DNA from 2 places in the Alteromonas sp. ABH4_452 genome. Region 1 is predicted to be linked to the other one. Evidence: predicted binding sites of a transcription regulator. Region 1 holds the regulator's gene; the other holds the start of a gene.
The links. Region 1 encodes FliA, which starts transcription of late flagellar genes. Its sites were predicted from a motif close to CTAAAGNTNNNNNNNNNNNNGCCGATA; they were not measured.

Region 1 (4,259 bases):
CCCCTAAAAACCTAAGCTAGACAGAAGATCATCTACATCATCTTGACCTGAAACGACGTCATCTCGTTTGTCAGCATCAATGATTGGGCCTTCTGCCTCTACACCATCAATCTTATCGGCCTTAACGCTGGAAGGTTTAGATTGTTCTGCACCGTCCCGTTCGCCAAACATAGTAAGCATGTTTACAAGGCTATCTTCGACTTCTTTAACCAAGTCGATAACGCGACGAATAACCTGTCCAGTCAAGTCTTGATAACCTTGTGCCATCAAAACTTCAGTAAGTAACTGTGTAAGTTTAGCCGACTGATTCGAACCGTCTTCCAACAATTCGTCTAAGTCTGCACATAAAACCTTAAACTCACCCAACTCGATTTGGCGGTTCATCAGCTTTTTCCACTCTGGCATAACCTTTTCGATCCGCTCCGATAGCAGTTCAGCGATGGGCATACTCGCCTCAACGGCATCCATAGTAGTATTAGCAGCTTTTTCGGTTTCTTCAATTACGTAGGTAAGGCGGGACTGGGCATCAGGGATATCGTCTGTAGCTAGATTTTTGATGCGGTCGTCTATTTGAAAGTTGTTTAATGCGTCGTGGAGTTGACGCGTTAACTTGCCTACTTCAGCGAATAGCTCAACGTTTTCTTTCATTGAGACGGCTTCAAGTAGTGCGTTAGCTGAAGCCTTGTCACCTTCTTCGAGAAAAGTGACAAGCTGCTTTGCTTCTTCTAACGATATTGGAACGTTTACATTCGTTGACATCCAGTAAACCTCATTTATCTGGTGAGCGTCTGGATCAACCTAAACGTTCGAATATTTTATCTAATTTTTCTTTAAGCGTTGCCGCGGTGAAAGGTTTAACGACGTAACCATTCACACCCGCTTGGGCGGCGGCAACGATCTGTTCCTTCTTCGCTTCGGCGGTCACCATAAGTACTGGCAAATGCTTAAGTTTGTCATCGGCTCTAATCGCGCGGAGCAAATCTATACCCTGCATACCAGGCATGTTCCAATCAGTAACAACAAAGTCGAAATCGCCTTGTTGTAACATAGGTAATGCAGTGCTTCCGTCATCCGCTTCCTGAATGTTGGCAAAACCCAAGTCTTTAAGCAGGTTTTTGATGATACGTCTCATGGTTGAAAAGTCATCGACCACGAGAATTTTCATGCTTTTGTCCAAAATAGCCTCCACTGAGGGGTTAATTGTTTTTAATTTCTATTCTTCGTCAGCTTGCCACGATTTCATTCGTGATTTGAGTTTTAACATGGCTTGACTATGAATTTGACTGACTCTCGACTCACTTACGTCGAGAACCTCGCCTATTTCTCTTAAGTTTAGTTCTTCATCATAGTAAAGTGAAAGAACAATCGCTTCTCGCTCGGGTAATGTCGTTATTGCATGGGCCAGCGCTTTTTGAAATGCGCCCTGCATTAAATCTTCTAACGGTGCATCACTGCCTCGACTTTGCTCGGTAGTGATCACATCTTCCGACACACCTAAATCTTCAATGCCGACCAACTTCCCGGCATTTACTTCATTGAGCATCTGGTGATAATCCTGCAAGCTCACATTAAGCTTGTCAGCAATATCGGAATCTCGTGCGTCGCGCCCGGTTTCACCTTCAACCTGAGATATCGCCTCTGTTATCGCGCGACCATTTCGGTGAACAGAACGTGGCGTCCAATCACCTTTGCGTATTTCGTCCAGCATGGCACCGCGAATGCGGATACCTGCGAAGGTTTCAAAGCTTGCGCCTTTTGACCCATCAAAGTTTCGAGCAGCCTCTAACAAACCAATCATGCCTGATTGGATAAGGTCATCAACAAGTACACTCGCAGGCAGGCGCGCCATCAAATGGTGCGCAATACGCTTAACCAGGGGCGCATGTCTTTCGACTAACTGCGATTTATCTGTTTGCTGTTGATAAGCGGCTGCCTTGCTGTTCAACGTTGACTTCCTACGGCTTTTTCTGCAACTAATTGTTCAATGAAAAATTCTAAGTGACCTCCAGGCTGCGCTGGAATAGGCCAAGTAAGCGCCCTGTTTGCTAGCTTGGTTATCGCTACGGCTGCAGGAGAGCCTGGAAAAGCATCAACAATAGCTGTTTGCTTACGCACAGCTTTGCGAATATTTTCGTCAAATGGCACCGTCGCCACTAATTCTAGTGCAACATCGAGAAAACGCCCTGTCACTTTGCTTAATTTGCTAAATAATTCCTGACCTTCTCGCACATCGCGAACCATATTGGCCACAACTTTAAAGCGAAAAACACCGTGCTCACGGTTAAGGATTTTTATCAGCGCATACGCATCAGTTAGTGATGTTGGCTCATCGCAAACCACCACCATGATATCTTGGGAGGCTTTAGAAAAGCTTAATACCATATCTGAAATGCCAGCAGCGGTGTCGACTATTAATACGTCTATTTGAGAACGCAGCTCGCTAAACGCTCTTATCAAGCCAGCGTGCTGTGTGGGTGAGAGTTCCGCCATTGACTGCGTACCAGATGTGGCGGGCGCAATCTTAATACCGTGGGGGCCTGTTACTAAAACCTCGTCCAACGTGCACTCGCCAGAGAGTACGTGAGATAGGTTTTTCTCAACTCGCAGGCCTAGCATCACATCTACGTTTGCAAGACCAAGGTCCGCGTCAAGAACCATTACACGCTTGCCCTGCTTCGCCATGGCGATAGCAGTGTTAAGCGTAATGTTTGTTTTACCGACGCCACCTTTACCACCGGTGACGGCGATTACTTTGATTAACCGTGATTGCTTCATTTTTCTTAAGCTACTCGCTTGATCGTCAATCATACTGCTTATGCTGTTTTAATTGCGTTGTTACTACTAGTATGATTCAAACCGTACTTTTTATAAAGCTTTGCAGCAGCGGAAACTAAAGATTTCGCTTCTGCAATCTTAATGTCTTCAGGCACTTTTTGACCATCGGTGACATAACTAACCGGTAGTTGGTATTCAACCGCTGCACTAAGTACCTCTCCTAAAGAGTAGCACTCATCTAACTTTGTGAAAATACAGCCACTTAGTTCAATATCGTCATACGCTTGAATGATTCTCTGCAAAGCCGGATATTGCGTATTGGCTTGCGCTACCAAATATTTTTTAACTTTTGGCATTTGGCCATTGTCGAACTGCTTAATTTGCTTAATTAATCGACTATCACGCTGACTAAAACCTGCTGTATCAATCAATACTAGTCGCTTATGACGAAGTTGGAACAATAAATCTGCTAGTTCTTCACTAGTTTGCGCTTTTCGCACAGTACAGCCAATAATTTTTCCGTATGTCGCTAGTTGCTCATAGGCTGCAATTCTATACGTATCAATAGTTATCATAGCTACCGATTCTGCACCGTATTTTTGCGCGTAGCGGGCGGCCAACTTTGCAACAGTGGTTGTTTTACCTGTACCAGTAGGCCCGACTAATGCAACGGCACCTTGTGAGCTTAGTATATCGTTTCCGGTAACATTTATGCGATTAGCCAATAGGTTAAGAAGATATACCCACGCGTCACGTTCGTTGTAATGAGCCGGTGTATAGCTAATCAGCTGAGTTGCTAGTGCACTACTCAAACCCATATCGGTTAATCGCGTGACCAAGTATTGATGAACAGGTTTTTGACGCTTGTTCTTCGCTTCCATTAGGTCTGCAACTTGATACTGCAATACGTCGCGAAGTGAAGCTAACTCTTCTTTGATTTGAGCTAGTTCAGCAGACTGGGATACAGGAGTTTCACCCATACTTGACGCTTGATGCTCAGGAAAAGTCTGTTGCTCGATAGCATCTTGTGCTGGTGATTGTGTTTCAAGGTCGTCGATAAACGCTTCTGAAAAATCTAAGTGAGATGCAATTTCGTTGGCGTGCTTAGCGTTCGCTGACATTGGCTGTGCTGGTTGTGCAGAACTGCCTGCAACTGGGTTTCCACCATGCTGCTTTTCCAGCAAGGCTTTTAAGCTATCAGGGCCATCGTCGCCAATAATTTCACTTAAGCTAGGCACAGCCTTTTGGCCAGGCGTTTTAGCAGCGGTCTGTGGTGTCGCCTTAGGCGTGAAAAGCTTAGCTTCAGGCTCTTTGTCGTAGGCTGCTACAAGCTCGATACCGTCAGCGACTTTGCGATTTGACATGATCACTGCATCACTGCCCAACTCAGCTTTAACTTGGCTTAGCGCCTCACGCATATCTTTGCCGAAGAAACGTCTAATTTTCATTGCAACCTCTCCAATCACCCAGTGTCAGATTATTGA
Region 2 (4,259 bases), 500 kb from region 1:
TTCTTAGATGAAGAATCGAAATACAGCCAGCTCGCCGATGCGGTAGCGCCATTACTTTCAGACGCCGAGCCGAACGACAAACAGCGCAGCAAACTCGCAGAATTTGCGCCTGACGTAATGGAACATGCGGGAGACCTAAACTCGCCGGAAAATCGTCATGCGTTGCTGCATCAACTTATCGACTGTCACGGTACAGGTCGCATGCTGTTTAGAAACCGTCGCGCCAATATTGAAGGCTTTCCGGAGCGTAAACTAAGTGCATATGAATTGGCGTTGCCGGAGGTTTATTCAGAGGCAGTGAGCGGCGGTGACCTAACCTATTCACTATACCCTGAGCGTATGGCAAGTGTTGTTAATAGCTGGACTAAGCACGACCCTCGCGTTGAGTGGTTGCTAGATTTTATGCAAAGCGTTAAGCCAGAAAAAATTCTGCTTATTTGCGCCAGCGCTCGTACTGCACAAGAACTAGGCGAAGTCATTCGCACGCAAACCGGCATACGCCACAGTGTATTCCACGAAGGCATGAGCATCGTAGAGCGCGATAAAGCGGCCCATTACTTTGCTGACGAAGAAGACGGCGCACAAATTCTACTGTGTAGTGAAATTGGCAGTGAAGGCCGTAACTTCCAGTTCGCTCACCATTTGGTTCTGTTCGACTTGCCTATTACGCCAGATCTGCTTGAACAGCGTATTGGCCGTCTTGACCGTATTGGCCAAACCCAAACCGTACAAATTCACGTGCCGTATTTAGCGAAAACCGCGCAGCACGTTTTACTAGATTGGTATCACGAAGGGCTTAATGCCTTTGAGAAAACCTGTCCGACCGGCTCTGGTGTGTTTGACGACGTTAAACCTTTGCTTATTGGTGCCTGCTTACACCCTAATGATATGAATGCCCGTGACGAGCTTGTAAACATGAGTGTTACGCTAAATAGCCAGCTGGTGGCACAGCTTGAAGCCGGTCGCGATCGACTTCTTGAGCTTAATGCTTCTGGAGAAGGCCGTGTAGAGCAACTGCTTGAAGACATTATCACCCTTGATAGCGAACAAGATTTGTCGCGCTTTATGGGCCGTGTATTTGACGCTATCGGCGTCCAGCAAGACGAAAAAGGCAATGACTGCTTTATTCTTATGCCAACCGAATCCATGGTAAGCCAGCTTCCAGGGCTTGACCCAGAAGGCATGACGGTTACTTACAAGCGCCGTGTTGCCACCACGCTTGAAAACGTACAGTTTTTAAGTTGGGACCACCCGCTAGTACATACCGCTATTGATGTAGTACTCACCGAGGTTCACGGAAAAAGCAGCATGGGCTTTATTGCCGAGCCATCTTTGCCGAAGGGCGCCTACTGGATAGAAACCCTTTTCGTGCTGCATGCACAAGCGCCGAAAGCGCTTCAATTAGGCCGTTTCTTGCCACAAACGCCTGTGCGGGTATGTTTAGATGCGCAGGGCAATCCTTCTGACTTAAGTTTTGATGTTAAGCGTAAAATTGGCCGCAAAATTTCTTCTCAACTTCTAAAAGCACTGCAACAGCCGCTTGAACTTGCAATCGAGAAAGCACGTAAGCTTGCCCATCATGAGGCTAACCAAAAGCAGCATGATGCCCTTAACGATATGCATAGCACATTGAATGATGAAATACAGCGCTTGCGCGATCTTCAAAAGCGCAACCCTGCTGTGCGCGATAGCGAAATTGAATTTATTGAAACGCAAATGAATGCGCTCGATAAGGTCATTCAGGAAGCTGATGTTCAGCTAGACGCAATACGTATTGTGGTGAACAACCCGTAAATGCAAAATGTTAAGCACTAAAAGAACAACGTTGAAGTAACGAGTACATAATGGCAAACCCGAGTTTTGTTTATAACCCACCTATGACGCCTTATCTTGATATCCTGTATCAAGATGAGGATGTGGTGGTAGCGCACAAGCCTAGCGGGCTGTTAAGCGTGCCAGGAAAGGCCTTAGGGCACCGAGACTCGCTCATTAGCCGTGTTAATTGTGTATACCCTACCGCGACGGTAGTTCATCGGCTAGATATGGCGACATCGGGTATCTTAGTGCTGGCACTGAATAAAGAGAGTCATCGCCATATATCAAAGCAATTTGAACTCCGACAAACTAAAAAGCGGTATTTTGCCCGAGTACATGGTCATGTAGCACAAGACAGTGGAGAGGTTAATTTACCCCTTATTTGCGACTGGCCGAACAGACCGAAGCAAATGGTAGACTTCGAGCGCGGCAAAAAAGCTGTAACGCATTTTGACATTGTCGAGCGTTCCCATGATGAAAAAGGTTTACCCTACTCTTTAGTTGCCCTTTATCCCATCACAGGTCGCTCTCACCAACTGCGCGTGCATATGCTTGCTTTAGGCCACCCTATTTTAGGGGACAGACTTTATGCCCATGAAGAAGCGTTATCTATGGCCTCTCGCTTGCAGCTACATGCAGAAAGCTTAAGCTTTTCCCACCCTACATTCGGGCACTGGCAGCATTTTCACATTCCTATACCTTTTAGCCAGTACCAACCCAAAGCCCTTTCTGAAAGTATTGAGTAGTTAGCGGTTCTTTATTTTATCTATGGACTTCATTTCAGTTTTATAAGGTTCTGCCGATAACCTTCTTAGAATACTTGGTGTATGAATTGATTTGATGCTGCCGTAACCGCGCAAATCAAAAATAGGTAAAGGCAAACCGTTTTTTATGAAAAGGCACGCTCTTCTTATAACATTTGCAGTTATCGTATCGCTGCTGCCTGTAACGGCGCATTGTGATTTTTTCACAGATGTAAGTAATGCCTATTTGCCCGGAGAAGTGGACGCGTTAATGGTGGGCGAAGAGAAAGCCCCTGTTATTTTCATTGAGGCACGAACTCCGCTCCCTTTGGGTGTTGCCGTGATACTCACTGAACCCTTTCCATCTAGCTTGACCCTTGCAGAAGGTAACAGCCTAGCGAGTATGCTTGCTGAGAAAGGGTGGAACGTAATTATCAGCCCATTTAATTTGTCGACAAGCTCACCATCGGTTCTAACTACTGAAGAACAAACCAGTGAAGCCCAAGCAGAAAGCGCATCCCCATCGATGGGTAGTGAATCAATCATCCACCCGAGAAGTGATCAACTGACTCAGTACCTTGACTTTGAATCAACAACGACAGCACTAACGCTGCAACTCAGTGCTTTAGATAATTATTTGCAAGATAGAACGGGATACCGCATGGTCATTGCGCAAGGAATGCTTGCAACGGCCTACTTGTCTGCAGTAGAAATGCAGCCTGGTTTACAACCAGACTCATTTGTCGCTATATCGCCATTCTGGCCACAAGAAAAAACAAATAACTTAGTGATTGATACTATCGCGAAAGCCAGCTTTCCCATTCTTGACTTGTCTTTAATAAACTTTAATGACTGGGAAGCAAGCACCGCAATGAAAAGAAAGGTTCGTGCAAAAAACGAACTGAAATTGCACTATAGGCAAGTCCACCTGCCAAATAATTCTTTAACCTTTAGTATAAAAGAAATCAACAAAACCCCGAATATTCATATAGTTGCAAATAGCATCATAGGCTGGACTAGGCATCTAGGCTGGTAATTCCTCTATCTTAGGATTAGGCTAAATCAGTATCCAAAACAGTTACCTACCTTTATTCATACGAATAATGGGATGTTGAAGTCAATGGTAGTCATGTTATGGGCTATACTATTTTTTAGCAAACAACGATGGTTGAGTGGCTTGTGAATGTTCAAGATTTTGTAGATAACAAAGCGAAACAGCTGTGTTTCTATTTGCGAGCATTTTGGCAGGGAGAGCTTCCTATCGAGGAGATCGAGCTATTCTTTTGGGATAGTATGGAAGAATGGGGGCAAATTGAATGCACATTAACCCAGCCATATACGCAAAAAGAGCGTGTTTTTTGGCATTTGCTTCATCAAGTGCATTACTGGAATGAAGATAAACTAACAAAAGACCAGTTTCTTGTTGATGAGTTAACAAACTGTGTTAACTTTTTGGAAGGTTTAGGGCACTGCCCTCTGGATTGCGTCGGGATCCGCCCCTAATTTCCGCTCACTTACAACGGTATACTCCCCCTTGGGTTAAAACGTATCGCTTAAAAGTTCATCATGCCCCCACAGTTTTATTGCTAAACACAATGGTTCATGGCTCAATACACTTTTGAGTCAACGCCAAAGGCCGAAGTATTGCTAACTGCATTAAAAACGTTCAATGACAAACGCTTCTTAACCATTTTTCTTTTT

Region 2: the regulator FliA is predicted to act here: its motif matches at 2,594-2,620, upstream of ACYX4N_RS18195 (DUF3530 family protein).

The regions. Positions count from the first base shown of each region.
Region 1 is NZ_CM149973.1:3,749,632-3,753,890, forward strand. It holds gene ACYX4N_RS16120 (protein phosphatase CheZ) at 4-759, opposite strand; gene cheY (chemotaxis response regulator CheY) at 794-1,177, opposite strand; gene ACYX4N_RS16130 (RNA polymerase sigma factor FliA) at 1,214-1,945, opposite strand; gene ACYX4N_RS16135 (MinD/ParA family protein) at 1,942-2,808, opposite strand; gene flhF (flagellar biosynthesis protein FlhF) at 2,814-4,223, opposite strand; gene flhA (flagellar biosynthesis protein FlhA) at 4,253-4,259, opposite strand, start outside.
Region 2 is NZ_CM149973.1:4,247,175-4,251,433, forward strand. It holds gene rapA (RNA polymerase-associated protein RapA) at 1-1,794, shown strand, start outside; gene rluA (bifunctional tRNA pseudouridine(32) synthase/23S rRNA pseudouridine(746) synthase RluA) at 1,845-2,561, shown strand; gene ACYX4N_RS18195 (DUF3530 family protein) at 2,707-3,594, shown strand; gene ACYX4N_RS18200 (hypothetical protein) at 3,738-4,061, shown strand; gene ACYX4N_RS18205 (AmpG family muropeptide MFS transporter) at 4,161-4,259, shown strand, end outside.